DNA from 3 places in the Nonomuraea diastatica genome. Region 2 is predicted to be linked to each of the others. Evidence: riboswitches for the same ligand, from Rfam matches in the RefSeq annotation. Region 2 holds a riboswitch; each other region holds the start of a gene.
The links. A riboswitch is a leader RNA that binds a small molecule or an ion and turns the genes downstream of it on or off. The one in region 2 is predicted to bind cyclic di-AMP.
Positions count from the first base shown of each region.

Region 1: linked by a shared signal. The riboswitch ahead of E1294_RS27410 (C40 family peptidase) and the one ahead of E1294_RS40640 (coiled-coil domain-containing protein) in region 2 are both predicted to bind cyclic di-AMP.
Region 3: linked by a shared signal. The riboswitch ahead of E1294_RS57255 (C40 family peptidase) and the one ahead of E1294_RS40640 (coiled-coil domain-containing protein) in region 2 are both predicted to bind cyclic di-AMP.

Region 1 is NZ_SMKP01000084.1:29,583-35,361, reverse strand. Features, by position in the region: gene E1294_RS27420 (M48 family metallopeptidase) at 1-538, opposite strand, end outside; gene E1294_RS27415 (hypothetical protein) at 551-1,366, opposite strand; gene E1294_RS27410 (C40 family peptidase) at 1,515-2,060, opposite strand; cyclic di-AMP (ydaO/yuaA leader) riboswitch at 2,122-2,284, opposite strand; gene E1294_RS27405 (C40 family peptidase) at 2,694-3,653, opposite strand; gene E1294_RS27400 (NYN domain-containing protein) at 3,756-5,075, opposite strand; gene E1294_RS27395 (response regulator) at 5,531-5,779, opposite strand, start outside.
Region 2 is NZ_SMKP01000172.1:4,217-9,995, forward strand. Features, by position in the region: gene E1294_RS40625 (M50 family metallopeptidase) at 1-706, shown strand, start outside; gene E1294_RS55015 (HD domain-containing protein) at 732-1,655, opposite strand; gene E1294_RS40640 (coiled-coil domain-containing protein) at 1,703-2,656, opposite strand; cyclic di-AMP (ydaO/yuaA leader) riboswitch at 2,662-2,803, opposite strand; gene galT (galactose-1-phosphate uridylyltransferase) at 2,870-3,952, opposite strand; gene E1294_RS40650 (DeoR/GlpR family DNA-binding transcription regulator) at 3,949-4,728, opposite strand; gene E1294_RS58465 (50S ribosomal protein bL37) at 4,864-4,941, shown strand; gene E1294_RS40655 (nucleoside/nucleotide kinase family protein) at 5,071-5,694, opposite strand.
Region 3 is NZ_SMKP01000056.1:25,004-30,782, reverse strand. Features, by position in the region: gene E1294_RS20665 (RDD family protein) at 1-480, opposite strand, end outside; gene E1294_RS20660 (amino-acid N-acetyltransferase) at 566-1,135, opposite strand; cyclic di-AMP (ydaO/yuaA leader) riboswitch at 1,404-1,545, shown strand; gene E1294_RS57255 (C40 family peptidase) at 1,552-2,595, shown strand; gene E1294_RS20650 (LuxR C-terminal-related transcriptional regulator) at 2,631-2,843, opposite strand; gene lysX (bifunctional lysylphosphatidylglycerol synthetase/lysine--tRNA ligase LysX) at 3,439-4,920, opposite strand; gene E1294_RS20640 (type III pantothenate kinase) at 4,970-5,752, opposite strand; gene E1294_RS20635 (L-aspartate oxidase) at 5,756-5,779, opposite strand, start outside.

The sequences.
Region 1 (5,779 bases), on a different contig from region 2:
CGGTGAGGACCAGCACGCCGAGGACCACCCGCAACCACCAGGGGCCTTTCAGCCGGCCCAGCACCTTCGCCCCGAAGGGGGTGGCCACGAGCAGGGCCGCGAAGGCCAGCGTGAGCGCCAGCCCGAGATAGCTCGGCAGGGACGTGGCCGCGTCGAACGCCTGCGCCCTGGCGATCTCGGCGGCGGTGAAGTCGCGCGCCGGGTCGGGCGGCCCGGCGGCCAGGACCCGCCACGGCGTGCTGAAGGCGGCCACGGCCAGAATCACCGCCGCGAGCACCGCCAAGACCACGGCCGCCTGCCGCCTGAACCGGCGCTCGGCCGCGCCCACCGCCGGGTCGTGCGCCGGGTCCACCTCCGGGTCGCGTGCCGGGTGCTCGCGACGTCTCCACGCCCCCGCCGCTCCGTCGTCCGTCTGCGCGGGGTCCTTCGCCCTGACGGCGCCCGCGAGAACGCCGTCACCGGGCCCTGCGGCGGTCACCTCGCCGCCGCTCGCCTCGGCCTCCTCAGATGGGCCGTCCGCGTCCCGCCGTCCGCTCATCCTTCTCCCCACTCACGCGAGCTGCTCCCGCACGTACGCGCGCCACCGTGCCGTCAGCGTGGCCACGGACAGCCCGAGCGCGGCGAGCGCCTCGTCGACGCCGGCCGCCTGCGCATCACGGTAGAGCCTCACCAGGCTCCTCTCACCGAAACGGCGGGAGAGGAACCGACACGCCAGCCAGGCCTCCTGGTACGCCAGCGCGAGGCGTCCGGGGTCAGGCCCGCCCGCGGCGAAGGCCTCAGGCCCCGGCAACGCGGCCGGCACGCGCCCGGCCCGCACCTCGGCGGCCAGCTCGGCGGCGGCCGTGCGCACGGGCAGCCCGGCGTCCCGGTAGGCCACGTAGTCGGCGAAGCCTTCGTAGAGCCAGGCGGGCAGCCCGCCGGTGCCCGCGGCGACGTGGGTCAGCTCGTGAGTGAGGACGACATCCTTGCCGGTGGAGGTGAGCCTGCCGAACGGCTCGGGGACGACGATCACCCGGCCGTCGTCGGCCACCGCCGCCAGCCCGTCGAGCCGCTCCACTCCGGCCAGCCGGGCCGCGTCCTGCGCGGAGCCGGGAACGATGACCACGGGCCGCACCGGACGGCCGAGCACCGCCGTGACCCGCAGGCCCGCCGAGTCGGCGCGGCGGGCGAGATCGCTGAGCGTGGCGGGCGCGGCGCGGTGGCCGGTGACGAAGGAACGTGCCCCGCGGGCGGTGGCCTGGCCGTCCGGCCACAGGCCGCGGGCCTCTGCGGGGAAGACGGGTGATCCGGGAGCGGGGGCGTCGGCGGCGAGGCCGAGGAGGAGGAGCGCGGCCAGCGCGGCTCGTCGGCTCACCTGCTCGGACACCCTGCCGATCGTAGTGGGGGCCGATCGTAGTGGGGCCCGATCGGCGTGGGGCCCGATCGAGGGGCCGGTCGCCTACGACGGGAAGGACGCGCTTCCGCGGGAGCCCGCCCAGGCCCGGAAGATCTCCCGGGACCCGGGCGGGGCTTCATCAGAGGCCGGGACGGACCGCGCCGACGAACGACGACTTGCGCCATCCGCCCAGCTTGTCGATGCGCACCCGTTCGCCTGTCCGCGGCGAATGGATCATCTTGCCCTTGCCGACGTACATGCCCACGTGGCCGAGCCCGTTGAAGAACATGAGGTCACCGGGCTTGAGGTTGCGCCAGGCGACCTTGTTCCTGGTGCGGGCGAACTGGCTGCTCGCCACGCGCGGGAGTTTCACCCCGGCCTTCTTCCAGGCGTACTGGACGAGGCCGGAGCAGTCGAACGAGCCAGGGCCTGTGGCGCCGTAACGGTACGGGTCACCGATCTGGCTCTTGGCCACGGCGATGGCCTTGCCGGCCTTCACCTTCTGCCGAGCGATCTTGGCTGCTCGCTTCCGAGCGGCCTTGGCCGACTTCGCAGTGGTGGCGGCCGTGGCCGCCCTCACCGAGGAGAGGCCGGCCGTATCGCTCGTCGTCGCCGCCTGAGCCGTGGAGGCCGTGGGGGCATGGAGGACGAGACCTCCGGCCGTCACGGTCATCGTGAGCACCACGCCACGCAGGGCAAGGCGGGACAGACGGGGGTTGTGCAGGGAGGTAGACAGGATTTCTCCTTGGGTCTTCCACGAACGCCTACCGGGTTAGCTGTCGGATTCGGGCCTGGAAGTCGCCCTACGGCGCGATGGCGCGCCGATTCACCCCTGATCCCTGGGGAACTGGGATCGCTGGGTCCCCGGTTCCGTGCCTCCTGACTGCACGGATTCGGCAGGTCATCGCCCGATTCAGTGGTGGTGTCATGGGGATATCGCGGCGATGACCAGCGGATCTTCATCTGTCTTCACATCGGGAGGGACCGATGCGGGTTCGCGGCGCCATGGCTTGTGCACCGCGACGACGCCAGAAGCTACGCCGAACGGTCAAGGATCGGCAAAAGCGGAGTCAGGCTGTAAAGATCGACAAAGGCCTCAGTAAACTCCCGAACCCCTGCTGGAACATGGGGCGTCGTTACCAAAAAGTGACCCTGCTCACACTTCGCGACACCCCGGTCTTGTCAGGGGTCAGATGTCGCCTTTGTCACATTCCGCCTCGTATGCGCTGGACCCAAGGTGATCAAGGGAGAGCACACCGTGATCGCGGACCGTCCGCACGGCGGCAACGATGGCGCGTCGTAGAAGAATGGGCGGGAACTACGGGCGGACGGCGCCCACGAGGCCGCGTCCGTAGTCGGAGAGGCTGACGACCTTGACCACGTCGCCCGTCTGCGGCGCATGGACGATCTTCCCGTTGCCCGCATAAATGCTGACGTGCCCCAGGCCCTCGCTGAAGATGAGATCCCCCGGCTGGAGCGCGTTCAGCGACACCTTGCGGCTGGCGCCCCACGCCCACTGCGCCCACGTCGTCCTGGGCAGCGACACGCCCGCGGCCCGCCATGACGCCTGGGTCAGCCCCGAGCAGTCGTAGCCGCCCGGCCCCGTCCCGCCGAACACGTACGGCTTGCCGACCTGCGCGAACGCGAACCGCAGCACCGCCGCGGCGTTCCCCGACGCGGGTCCCGTGTACTCGATGCCGGTGCTGTTCGGATCGCCGGTCTTGTAGGCGCCCAGCTTTCTCAGGAGCTTCTTCTGCTTGGCGATCAGACCGAGGATCTCCTTGCGCTCCTTCTCGACCTCGCCACGGACCTCGTCGGCCGACCGCAGCGCGCCCTGCGCCTTGTCCCGCTCCTTCTTCAGCCCGCGGTTCTCCCGGTCGAACGCGGCCAGCTTTTCCGAGCGCTCCTTGGCCATCTGCCCGGCCAGCGCCATCCCGGCCAGCCGTCCCTGCGGGTTGTCGGCACCGACCAGCCCCGGCATGGAGGTGGCGTAGCCGCCGGCCCGGTAGACGGTGGCGGCCATGTCGGCGATCTGGGTGCGCAGGTCGGCGACCGTACGGAGTTTGCGCTTGTAGCTCGTGTTCAGCTTCGCGTAGGTGCCCTTGGCCTTCTTGTAGCGCTCGGTCGCCGAGTTGTAGCGGTCGACGACCTTGTCGGCCTTGTCGTTGAGCTTGTCGAGCTTGGCCTTGGCCTGCCCGATGGTCGGCTTCGGATCAGCGAGCGCCGCCCCCATGGGGGACACCACAAGCCCGAACGCGAGACCCACGGCCACCGGCACCCGGCCAAACCTCACTGCGTCGCCTCCCAGGGGATCTTTTACTGGGGCGAAATAGTACAGAAGTGGCGGGTGAGGTCTCACCCAAACATACCAATTCGTAACTTAAGCCCGGCCCAGGCGGCGCAGCAGCAAGCCAGAGGAAACGGGTCTGGCTCCCATCCGCCTGACGGACTCGGCCACCTCCCGGTCCGACGACACCACGGCGATGGCGCGGCCGGGCGGCTCGGCGCGGACGAGTTGGCGGATCAGGTCGTCGGCGATCTCCCCGGGCGCGCTGAACAGCACCCGTACCCCGCGCGGCGCCACGACCTGCACAGGGGCGTTGAGCTCCGCCCCGTCGAACACCGCGGTCACCTCGACCCTGGTCTGCGCCACCAGCCCGCCCAGCCCGGTCATCAGCCGGTTGCGCTGGTCGGCGAGGGTGAGCGTGCCGTAGCCGGTCTTCGTGACGTTGTAGCCGTCGATGATCAGGTGGATCTGCGGCAGCGCGAGGAGTTGGTCGAGGAGCTGCGGATCGTCGTCGGCGAGCGCCCGCGCGGGCACGCGCACCCCCGGCCGCTCGCCGGTGACCGCGGCGACCGAATCGGCCGGCCGGCTGATCGTGGTGGGCAGAGCCAGCTCCCTGCGCAACCCGGCCGACGCGTCCTGCAGCGCGTCGAGCAGCACCCTGATGCGGGCGTCCTCGATGCTCCGACCCTCGCGCGCGGCCCGGCGCGAGGCTTCGAGCTGCTTCTCCACGTCGGACAGCCGCTCGCGCAGCCGCCGCAGCTCGGACTCCCCCGCACTGCCCGCGGCCGAGGCGGCCGTCCTGGCCTCCTCGGCGGCCCGCTCCATCTCCTCGGCCCGACGCACCGCGGCCTTGGACCGCTCGCGGGCGTCGTGGAGCCTGCGGCGCAGGTCGGAGTTCTCCGCGCGGGAGGCCTTGACCTGCTCGCGCAGGCGGTCGGCCTCCTCCTTGGCAGCGTTCTTCTGCGCGGCGAGCTGCTCGCGCAACCGGGTGACGACCTGCTCGCGCTCGGAGTCCTCGGCGGCCGCGAGCGACTTCTCCAGGTCGGAGCGGGCGGTCTCGATCATCTCCGCCCAGCCGGGCGGGCGGGTGAGATAGGCGGCCGCGGCCACCAGCACGGGGTCGGCGGCGGGCGGCACGTTGCCCTCGGCGAGCGCGGAGACCAGCTCAGGCCAGCCCGCGGTCACCGACTCGGCGACCAGCTCGCGAAACTTCTTGTCGTTCTCCAGTTGGGCCGCGATGGGCGCGCTGGCCAGCTTGGCCCGCTTGCGGGGGTCGAACTTGGCGATGCCACGCAGCGGCGGCGGGATGGCGGCAGCGGGCATCGTGCCGAGGACTTGAGACGCCAAGTCGACGACATTGAGCCGCACCTGCTCGGGAAGCGGGCGAGACAGGCCTTCACCCGCTGAACTCATCCCACTTGTCCCTTCGTGACATGCCCTTTCAGACAAGGGTACGGCTGCCGCGTACCTGACCGTAACGGCCGCTCCGCTATGGGCAAGCGCTTGGTGGGGAAGGATCGGCCGCGCCGGTACGGGCGTCCACCAGGGAGGCCGACCATGGCGAAGCAGCCTCGCACCGCCACTCGTGACCTCGGAGAACCGCGTCAACTCGGCATCCGGCGGCTCTGCGGCAAGCCCGGCGAGGGCGCACTTGCCCGGGTTGCGCACCCCGGCGCGAAAAGCTGGAATTCCAGCGCCGCGGCCCTCCGAGCCCGGCATCCGCGCCCAGCCCTCCGCGCCTGAACCTCCGCGCCCAGCCGTCCCGGCCCTTCCGAGTCCGGTCTTCCGAGCCTCGGCCCCCTGCGCCCGACCGCTCGGCGCGGCGACTCACCGCGCCCTGATCGAGGGCCCGCCGAGCGGCGACCTCGCTACGAGCCCGCGTCGTAGACCAGCAGCGCGATCTGGACCCGGTTGTTGAGGTCGAGCTTGGTCAGGACGCGCGACACGTGGGCCTTGACCGTGGGGACGCTCATGAACAACTCGCGCCCGATGTCGGCGTTCGACTTGCCCTGGCCGACGGCCGTCGCCACCTGCCGTTCCCGCTCGCTGAGCCGGCCGAGCAGCCTCCTGGCGCGTTCCGTACGCTCGTCCGCCCCGCCGTCGGCCACATGCGTGAT
Region 2 (5,779 bases):
GGTCTCCCTCGACGGCAAGAAGATCGGCGACTGGACCGCCGCCACCCACCTGATCCGCTCCCACGGACCGGGCGCCGCGCAGCTCGGCATCGTCCGCGACGGCAAGCCGATGACGCTCAACGTCACGCTCATCGCCCAGGACCGGCCCAACCTCGAAGACCCGGAGAAGATCGACAGGAACGTCGGCTTCCTCGGCGTGCTGCCCACCGAGGTCATGCAGCAGCAGAACCTCGGTCAGGTCATCGGCTACATGGGCGAGCTGACGGGCAGGGTCGCGACCTCGCTGCTCAACCTGCCGGAGAAGATGGTCGGCGTCTGGCACGCCGCCTTCTCCGGCGAGGAGCGCGACCCCGAAGGCCCGGTCGGCGTCGTCGGCGCCGGCCGCATGGGCGGCGAGATCCTCGCCTCCGACCTGTCCAACGAGAAGAAGATCGCCATCTTCGTCAACCTGCTGGCCGGGTTCAACCTCGCGATCGGCATGTTCAACCTCATCCCGCTGCTGCCCCTCGACGGCGGGCACGTCGCCGGTGGCCTGTGGGAGGGCATCAAGCGGGCCTACGCCAAGATCCTGCGCCGGCCCGAGCCCGGCTACGTGGACATCGCGAAGGTGCTGCCGCTGACCTACGCGATCGCGATCGTCATGATGATCATGGCGGGCCTGCTCATCTACGCCGACCTGGTCAACCCGCTGCGGTTGACAGGCTGACGCCCGGCGGCTCTGGTTGTGCGTCTCAGCCGTGGATGGGGTAGGCGCTCTGGAAGGTCAGCCGCTGATCGGCGGTGTCGCCGATGTGGGTGAGGAGTTCGTCGAGAGCGGCGTATTCCTCCCATGGTTGCTGACCGCTCGCCTGGGCCAGGCGGGTCACGACGAGGTCTTCGAGGTCCGGGACACGCCTGTTCTTCCAGACCTTGTCGGCCAGGCTCACCAGCAGGTCCTCGAGGGTGATGTCGATGTCCGTCCAGGACGCGTGTGTGGCCGCGAAACGGGCGAGCGCGTCATCGAACCCATGCTGGAGCAGCAGGTCCCTGCCGGCCGCTTCGTGGGTCGAGCCGGGGCCTGAGAGTTCGGCGATGCGCAGGGACTTGCCGATGTCGTGGGTCGCGGCGCCGAAGAGCACGGCCTGCCGGTCGAAGTCAAGGTGGGGGTGCCGTTGCCGGACCCAGTCGGTGATCTGCCAGGCGACGTCATGGACGAGACGGAGGTGGGCCGCCAGCCTGGGCGGGCAGTTCAGCGACTTCAGCAGCTCGGCGACCTGGTCCGGCACTGGGCGCAGCGGTGGCTCGGCGGCATCGTTCAGGGCATGGGCCAGCGCGGCGGAGTTCGCAACGGTGGGTTCAGGCTGGGCGAGGTGCTGTCTGGCCCGGATCCAGACCGCCTCGAACTCCTGGCGGGTGATCCCGGCGGCTTGAGCTGCATCCCGCCACCCGTCGAGGCTGCCCTCTGCCAGGACGCCATAGCGGCGCTCGTAGGACTGGAGGGCGGCAAGGTTCTCCTGGTCTCGGAGACGGAGAACCTCCTCGAGGGCTGTCGCGGTTATCGGCTGCTGTTCGGGGCCGTGCAGGTCGACTTGCCGTACGGCCCATTCCTCATCATCAAGCTCGTAATGGGACCAGATGTCCTCTTCCGCGGAGTAGAGACGGATCCAGCGCGCCATGTCGGCATGATGTCAGATCTGGTTACGTACGCGGCCCGCCCCTACGTTCAGTTCATCGAGACGTGCACGTGGTCGTAGTGGTTCTCGGTGATGCTGCCGCGGTCGGACATCGTGCTCCAGCCCGAGCCGTGGTTGATGCGCTGCTTCCAGATCACGTATTTGACGCCCAGCTTGCTCTGGTTCTTGATGGCCCACTCCGCGATGCGGTCGCCCAGGGCGAGGTTGGCGGCTGAGGGCATCGAGCCTCCCGTGCTCATCATGAAGTCACAGGCCCGGCCCAGGGGGTGCTCGCCGCTGGAGCCCGAGCGGAAGCAGCCGACGGTGAAGGGCAGCGCGAAGTTCTTGCTGATCTGCTCCTTCATCAGCCGGGTGCGCGGGGTGATGTTGTCGGAGCCGGAAGGCAGTTCGGGCGCCCAGCCGCCGTCGGCCCTGCGGTTGGTGCCGAACGGCACCAGGTCCTGGAGCTTCTTCTGGATGTCGTCGATGACGTCTTCGGCCTCGTCGCGCCGGCCGGCGACCTCGGCCGCGTCCTTGCGGATCTTGTCGGCGAGTTCGGCGGCCTCCACGGCGGCCTTCTTCTTCTCGTCGCGCGCCTTGGCCACGCCCTGCACGAACGCCTGCTGCTCGGCGGTGACCTGGTTGAGCACCGCGGCGCCGCCACTGTTCTCGGGCAACATGAACGCGGGCACCCCAGGGTTGCCGTTCTGGTAGCGCAGACGGGCTATCTCGGCGACCCGCTTCTCGGCCGTCGTCACCGCCTCCTCGGCGGTGGCCAGCCGGGCTTTGGCCGCCTTGGCGGACTTCTGCGCCTTGGCCAGCTCGACGCGCTTGAGGTTGTACGCCTCGATCAGCTTGTCGACCTTGTTGTTGAGCTGCTTGAGCTGCGCGCGCAGCTCCGACTCCTTGGGTTTGGGGGCCGCGGACGCCGGGGCCGCCGAGACGACGACGGCGGCGGCGGTGATGAGACCGATGGCAAGACTCGCGGGGGACGAAGCCGCCACGTAGGTGATCCTCTCCCTCTGCCGGCCGGGTTAGCTGACGGGTTCGGGTATGGGAGCTGCGTTCCCTACCACCGAAGTGGATTCACCCCAGGTGCGATGGGTCCCCGGCTCCCGGGCAACTCGCCCGGGATTAGGCGGTGCAACGGTTGTTACGGCCGATGCATAAAGGGATATTAGTGGTAGATCACGATTCATGCGACCTTAACTAGAAATCTATTCTTGATCTACTTGTGATCGGAGCATGCTCGCGGCCTCCTCCGGCAGCACGTCGTTGACGAACGCGCCCATCGCGGACTCCGAGCCCGCCAGATACTTGAGCTTGTTCGGCGCCCGCCGGATGCTGAAGAGCTCCAGATGCAGGTGCGCGAGCTCGCGGCCCCGCCGCACCGGGGCCTGGTGCCAGGCCGAGATGTACGGCATCACGACCCCGAACAACCCGTCGAAGGCCCGCAGCACCGAGGTGTAGAGCGGGGCGAACGCCGCACGCTCCTCCTCCGTGAGCGCCGCCAGGTCCGGCACCTGCCGGTGTGGATACACGTGCACCTCGAACGGCCAGCGCGCGGCCGCCGGCACGAACGCCGTCCACAGCTCGTTGCCGGCCACCACCCGTGTCCCGGCGGCACGTTCGGCGGCCAGCACGTCGGCGAAGAGGTTGCCCGCGCCCTGGTAGCGGGCCGCGGCGCCGAGCTGGAGTTTCGTCCTGGGCGTGACGTACGGGTAGGCGTAGATCTGGCCGTGCGGATGCGCCAGCGTGATGCCGATCTCCTCGCCCCGGTTCTCGAAGCAGAATACCTGCTCCACACCCTCGATCCCGGACAACTCGGCCGTACGGTCGGCCCACGCCTCCATGACCACCTGCACCTGGGCGTCGGAGAGCTTGGAGAAGGATGACGAGTGGTCCGATGTAAAGCACACCACCTCGCACCGCCCCACTCCCGGACGAGCCTCACTCAGACCGCCCACATCGTGATAAGTCCCAAAATTCGTGGAGAAAGAGGGGAAGCGGTTCTCGAACACCGCCACGTCGTAGTCGTACGCCGGGATCTCTGTCGCCCGTGTGTCCGACGACGGGCACAACGGGCACTCGGCGGACGTGCCCGTCGGCAGGAACGTCCGCGTCTGCCGGTGCCCGGCCATCGCGATCCACTCCTCGGTCAGCGGATCGTAGCGCAGCCCGGACGCCACCGGCCGGGGCTCCAGCGGTCGCCGGTCGATCGCGCTCCGGTCGGCGTCGTCGCGCCGGTCGAAGTAGATCAGCTCTCGGCCGTCGGCCAGATGGGTGACGGTGCGCTTCAATGCGTGCCCTCCGCGATGATCAGTTCTCCGGCCCGCTCGGCCAGTTCGGTGCGTGCGTCCTCGGGCAGCCCCGCGTCGCTGATGACCATGTCGGCCTCGCTCAGCTCGGCGATGGTGCTGATGCCCACCGTGTTCCACTTCGTGTGGTCGGCGGGGACGACCAGCCGGTGCGCGGCCGTCACAAGCTCCCTGTCGGTCTCCGACTCCAGCAGGTTGGGCGTGGTGAACCCGGCCCGCACGCTCATCCCGTGCACGCCGAGGAAGAGCGTGTCCACGTGCAGGCGGCGGATCGCGGCCACGGCCACCGGGCCGACCAGCGCGTCGGACGGCGTACGGACGCCTCCGGTCAGCACGACGGTGCGGTCGGCGCGCGGATTGCGGTGGAAGACCTCGGCGACGGGGATCGAATTGGTGATCACGGTCAGCTCGGGGACGCCGATGAGGTGGTGGGCCAGCGCCCACGTGGTGGTGCCCGCCGACAGCGCCACGGCGGTGCCGGGGCGTACCAGCCTGGCCGCGTGCCGCGCGATGGCCTCTTTCTCCTGCTGCTGGCGGGCGGACTTCGCGGTGAAGCCCGGCTCCTCGGTCGATCCGGGACCGAGAGCGGTCGCGCCGCCGTGCACCTTCTCCAGCAGACCGCGTTCGGCCAGCACCTCGAGGTCGCGGCGGATGGTCATGTCGGAGACGCCGAGCTCGCGTACGAGGTCGGCGACCCGGACGCCGCCGTTGCTGCGCACACGTTCGAGGATCGTCTGCTGACGCTGCTGTGCGAGCACGCCCGCTCCTTCCAACAGATTCCACCAAATTATGACACGGCGCTGTTGGGGAATGTTAGTTCCGTACGGATCACTTGCGCTGGTCAGCGCGGGCGGGAGACGTTGGGAGAACACCGATCATCCGGAGGCGAGCATATGGCCAGGCGAGCACGCAAGGGCAGGGCACGCAAGAAGAAGAAGGCGAACCACGGCAAGCGCCCGACAGCACGCTGACAGGTGGCCGCCCGCCGGCGGCCACCACCGGCCTCATCCCGGCAGCTCGATGCGCGACCTGGAGCGCGCGGGCCCTGCACTCCGGCCGTTCCCGCAGGCGGGCTCATCGGAAAGATCGAGCGCCAGAGGTCACAGGAGAAGCGCGGGCCGGTCGGGATGATCGGCCCTGATCACGACGTCGGCCGCCTCCTGGGGCCGCACCTCGCGCTCGTACCGCTCATAGGCGGGCAGCCGCCACCGCTCCTCCTCGGGCGTGCGGCGCCCCAGCGCCGCCGCGGACAACCACACATGCACGCTCAGCTCGAACGCCATCCCCCGCCCCAGGAGCAGCGTCCCGTCCACGATCACCACCCCGCCCTGCGGCAGCTCCTCATAGGGCAGCCGGTACGCACGGTCGATCCGGCTGTCCCACAGGGCCGGCAGCACCCGCCCCGAGCCGTCCTCATCCAGGGGATCCAGCACCTCCCTGCGCAGCGCCTTGACGTCGAGCCAGTCCTCGTAGAACGCGTCAGGATCGGCCCTGCCGTGCTCCAGCCGCAGCGACGCGGGCCGCAGGAAGTCGCCCGCCGAAACCCGCAGCACGGACCGGCCGCGCAGCCGGAGCGGCGTGACGAGGCCGTCGGCCAGCGCTTCCGGCCGTCCGGCAGGCGCCCCGTCGACGGCCACCCGCACCCGGCGCTCGCGTGGCCGCTGGGAGATCCGCTCGGCCAGCTCGTCGACGAGAACGTCACGGGAGATCGGTCGCGCACGCATCGGCACCAGCTTACGAGCGCCCTCCGCCCGGCGTGCCCGCCGCACGGAGGGCACGGAACAGGGGCGCTGGGCCTCCGGAAGCGTT
Region 3 (5,779 bases), on a different contig from region 2:
GTACTGCTGGTCGTACTGTTGCTGCTGGCCGTAGCCCTGCTGCTGGCCGTAACCGGGCTGGGACTGCGGTTGCTGGCCATAGCCCTGCTGCTGCTGACCATATTGCTGGTCATACTGCTGGCCGGACTGTTGCTGCTGCCCGTAGCCCTGCTGCTGACCGTATTGCTGCTGGCCGTAGTCGGGCTGGGACTGGGGCTGCTGACCGTACTGGGGTTGCTGGCCGTAGCCCTGCTGCTGACCGTACTGGGGTTGCTGGCCATAGCCCTGCTGCTGACCGTACTGGGGTTGCTGGCCATAGCCCTGCTGCTGCTGACCATAGGGGGGCTGTTGCCCGTAGGCGTCGTCCGCCCGGTAGCCGACCACAGTGACGTCGGGGTCGGGCTCGCCGGGGTGGCGGCCCGGAGCCTGCTGGCCGGAGTGGGGAGGCGCAGCGTTCTCGCCGGATTCGTCCTGTGGGTACGGCGGCTGTCCGGTGCTCACCGTGTCACCTCGCTTCGAGTGCGCGCGTGGCACGTGTCAGGACACATGCCTGTGCTGCCCAACGTATCGACATAGGTATCAACAATCACCTTTCCATGTGGTCAAGGTCCGCGTCACCCGATGTCAGATGGAGCAGCATGCGGGTGTTGCCCAGGGTGTTCGGCTTGACGTGTTCCAGGTCGAGGAACTCCGCTACACCCTCGTCATACGAGGCCAGCAGCTCGGCGTAGACCTCGGGCGAGACGGGCGTGCCCTGGATGCGGCGAAAACCATGCCTCGCGAAGAAGTCGACCTCAAAAGTAAGACAGAATACACGCTGCAGACCAAGATCTTTGGCCTGCTGGATCAGCGCTGAGACGATCCGGTGGCCGACTCTCATGCCGCGGCATTCGGGATCGACCGCCACCGTGCGGACCTCTGCGAGGTCCTCCCAGAGCACGTGGAGCGCGCCACAGCCGACGACCTGCCCGCCGCGCTCGGCCACCCAGAACTCCTGTACGTCTTCGTACAGCGTCACCGTGGCCTTTTTCAGGAGCCGCGGGCCCGCGCCCGCATAGGCGTCGACCAGGCGCCTGACCCCCCGCACGTCAGGCGTGCGCGCACGCCGGACCACCACCGCGGTCTCGGGCACAGTCAGTTCGGCCACCTGCTCCATGGCTCTCCAGAGTACAGATGTCATTACGGCTCGGACCTAACTCACATGTCTCCGCCCATCCTGTTACATCTCGTGGCCGGGCGAGCACGACGTCGCGCCGGGCGACCGTTCGGGAGGAAGCACCACATTCAGTCACTCCTGCGCGACTGGCACCGAGATCACCTTGTGACCCTTCAGTTGTGAAACCTCTACAGAGTTGGCAGTTCTGGTTGAGCAGGAACCCGGAGTGCATTAGTGTCCAGCGACAATGTTCCCCGCGTGTCGCGCGCGGGGAGGCACGCTCAATTCCCTCAGGGAAGCCGGGGACCCGCCGGTGGCGACCGCCATCACGGGGTGAATCCGAGTTTTTCGGTAGGGCTGCTCCGGCCCGAACCCGTCAGCTAACCCGGTAGGCGTCGATGAGAGGAGCCTGGTTGGTGAAGCGCACGTTCAACCGTGGGAGGAAGTCGGCGGGCAAGCACGCCCGCCCTCCGGAACGCGCCCTGTTGCGCCAGCGAATCGGTGTGGCAAGTCTCACAATCACCGCGCTGCTGCTCTCGGTTCCCACCGGCCCGGCGTACGCCGACCCCAAGCCCTCGCTCAAAGACCTCGCCTCGCGGGTCGAGAAGATGCACACCGAGATCGAGACGCTGACCGAGCAGTACAACGGGCAGCGGGAGAAGCTGAAGACGGCCAAGAAGGCCGCCGAGGCCGCACAGAAGACCCTGGCGGCCAGCGAGACGGACCTGGCGGCCAAGCGCGCCAAGGCCGTCCTGCTCGCCCAGAACGCCTACATCACGGGCGGGCTGAGCCGGGCGCTGGCGTTCACCTCCTCCGACGACCCCTCCGACTTCCTCGACCGCGCCGCGACCACGTTCGCGATCGAGCAGCGGCATGGCGAGGAGCTCGACCAGCTCACCAAGGCCAGGAAGGCCGCCGAGCGCGCCAGGGCGGGCGCCAAGTCGCGCATCAGCGAGGTCGAGAAGATCGTCAAGGACCTCGACGCCAAGCGCGGCAAGATCAGCAAGCTGGTCGCCAAGGTCGAGAGCAACCTGTTCAGGCGGGCGCTGGGCGAGGCCGGTCGGCCCGGCACCCGCGCCACACGCGTCAACCTGCCGATCGCCGGCAGCGGCAAGGCCGCGCAGGCGGCACGATGGGCGCTCACGCAGCAGCTCAAGCCGTACGTCTGGGGGGCCGAAGGCCCCGGCTCCTACGACTGCTCCGGCCTGGTGATGGCGGCCTACCAGCAGGTGGGCATCTCGCTGCCGCACTACACGGGCAACCAGTGGACGGCCGGGCGGCACATCTCACGCGACGAGATGCGTCCAGGCGACCTGGTGTTCTTCTACAGCGACCTGCACCACGTGGGCATCTATCTGGGCGGCGGCATGATGGTGCACGCCCCTCGGACGGGTGATGTGGTGCGGATCGCGTCGATCGAACGGCGGCCGTTCGCGGGCGCGGTGCGCATCGCCGACTGAACTGAACCCGGTGAGGGGCCCCATGATCGGTGCCGCTAGATCAGCTGGCGGCGTGCCGCCCATGCCACGGCCTCGATCGCGGTGGCGACGCCGATGCGGTCGCAGATGCCGCGCAGCCTCCGGCGTACGGTGCGGCTGCTGATGTCCAGTCGCCTGCCTACCCGATCGACCGTGACTCCTCTGGCGAGTTCCGCCAGTAACGCCAAATCCGCATGGCTCAGCTCAACGCCTTCAGTGAGCACATCCATCGGGAGCCCTCCCCCCAACAGCAGGCCTGGACCCTCTTAGCCAGGCCACAGCCGCTCCTCGCAGACGGTAAACGCATTATGGAAAGGTCGTCAAGCACGACAGTCGCCGCACTTGACCAGCAGTATTGACATGATCCGCCGTATGTGACCGAGTCACGTGTGCCAGCGAACTTCGCCGCGCGACGTACGGTCCGCACGCCCTTTCGGCCATGCCCGATCCGGCGCCGATCGGGGCGTCCGGCGTCCCGGGTTTTGATCCCTCCGGCGCACGATTTACTGCATGATCCATACGTACAGCGGCACGCGCAGCCGCTCTTCACCACGGGCGGCGGCCCGCGAGTCACCTTATTTCCGGACCTGGGCGAGCGGCACCGTCATGGTGGACACAACACTGCCGAACGTCCCCCAGGAAACTCCGGACACTCGCGCGCCCCTCGCCCGCGGTCTTGACCCGAAGCTGACAAGCCCGGCCCTGATCCCGGAACAGGACGGCCGATCGTCCGTCACCGTTTCACGGCACAGGCACGAGCCCGCCAGGCTCACCCGCTCGCGCGGGCTCCCGCCGCAACCGGTGCGGCGGGATGCCACGTGGCCCTCAGTGGGTGGGCTTGACCAGGGGGAACAGGATGGTCTCGCGGATGTTCCTGCCGGTGAAAGCCATGATCATCCGGTCGATGCCGGCGCCCATGCCACCCGTCGGCGGCATCGCGTATTCGAGCGCCTGCAGGAAGTCCTCGTCGAGCTGCATGGCCTCCGGGTCGCCGCCCGCGGCCAGCAGGGACTGCTCGACCAGGCGGCGGCGCTGCTCGATGGGGTCGTTGAGCTCGGAGTAGCCCGTGCCCAGCTCGGTGCCGAACCCGATGAGGTCCCACTTCTCCGTCACCAGCGGGTCGTCGCGGTGTTGCCGGGCCAGCGGCGAGGTCTCCAGCGGAAAGTCCATGACGAACGTGGGCTGGATGATCGTGTGCTCGACGATCGCCTCGAAGAGCTCCTGCACGAGCTTGCCCGCGCCCCACTTCGGGTCCCAGGGGATCTCGCGCCGGTCGGCGACCTTACGCAGCTCTTCGAGCGAGGTCGAGGTCGTGATTTGCTCGCCGACGGCCTCGGACACCGCGCCGTAGAGGGTGACGCGCGGCCACTCGGAGATGCCCAGGTCGACCTCGACACCGTCGTGCACGACCACCGAGGTGTCCAGGGCGGCCACGACGGCCTTCTGGTACATCCGCTGCGTCAGATCGGCGATGCCGTTGTAGTCGAGGTAGGTGCCGTAGGCCTCGACCATGGTGAACTCGGGGTTGTGCGTCGAGTCGGCGCCCTCGTTGCGGAAGTTGCGGTTGATCTCGAAGACCTTCTCGATGCCGCCGACCACGAGCCGCTTGAGATAGAGCTCGATCGCGATGCGGAGATAGAGCTCCATGTCGTAGGCGTTGATGTGGGTCTTGAACGGCCGGGCCGTGGCGCCGCCGTGGATCGGCTGCAACATCGGCGTCTCGACCTCGAGATAGCCCTCCTCGTGCCAGAAGTCGCGCACCGCGCGCACCGTGGCGCTGCGGACCCTGGCCATCTTCCTCGACTCGTCGTTGACGATCAGGTCGACGTAGCGCTGGCGGACCCGCGCCTCCGGGTCGGTGAGGCCGACGTGCTTCTCCGGCAGCGGGCGCAGGCACTTGCTGGTGATCTGCCAGCTGCCGGCCAGGACGGACAGCTCGCCCCTGCGCGAGGTGATCACCTCGCCGGTCACGCCCACGTGGTCGCCCAGGTCGACGTCGTGCTTCCAGCGGGCCAGCGACTCCTCGCCCACCTTGTCGAGCGAGATCATGACCTGCAGGTCGGCGCCCCCGTCGCGGAGCGTGGCGAAGCAGAGCTTGCCGCCCACGCGGTTGAGCATGACGCGCCCCGCGACCGAGACCGTGTCACCGGTGGCGATGTCGGGCTCCAGGCCCTGGTATTTCTCCCTGACCTCGGCGTTGGTGGCCGTGCGTGGGAAATTCACCGGGTAAGGGTCGACGCCCTCGTTGCGAAGGCGGTCGAGCTTCTCCCTCCGGATGCGCATCTGCTCGGGTAGTTCGTCGCTCACAACAACAAAGGGTAGGGGATCCGGCGAACCGCAGTGACTCGTCCAGGTCTCACGCCACGTTGCGGTGGTAGATCAGCCGCAACCCGATGAGGGTCAGCCACGGCTCGTGCACGTCGATCGAGCGCGACTCGCCCACGACCAGCCCCGCGTGCCCGCCAGTGGCCACAACCGTCACCTCGTCGGGGTCGTCGGCCAGCTCCGCGGCGATGCGCTCGACGATGCCGTCGACCTGGCCGGCGAAACCGTAGATGATGCCCGCCTGCAGGGCCTCGACCGTGTTCTTCGCGATCACCGAGCGGGGACGCACCAGCTCGACCTTGTGCAGTTGCGCCCCGGCGGCGGCCAGCGCGTCGACCGAGATCTCGATGCCGGGCGCGGTGACCGCGCCGACGTATTCGCCCTTGGACGACACCGCGTCGAACGAGGTCGCGGTGCCGAAGTCGACGATGACGCACGGGCCGCCGTACTGGTCGATGGCCGCCAGCGCGTTGACGATGCGGTCGCTGCCGACCTCCTTGGGGTTGTCCATGCGTACGGGGACGCCGGTGCGGATGCCCGGTTCCACGATCACCGCGGTCACGTCGCCGTAGTAGCGGCGGCACATCTCGCGCATCTCGTTGAGCACGCTCGGCACGGTGGAGCAGATGGCGATGCCGTCGATGTCGGCCCCTTTGAGCAGCGGCGACTGCGTCAGCAGACCCTGCAGCACGACTGCGATCTCGTCGGCGGTGCGGCGGGCGTCGGTGGCCAGCCGCCAGTGCTCGATGACGTCCTCGCCCTCGAACAGCCCCAGCACCGTGTGCGTGTTGCCGACGTCGATCGTGAGCAGCATCAATTACCCCCGCAGATCCAGTGCGAT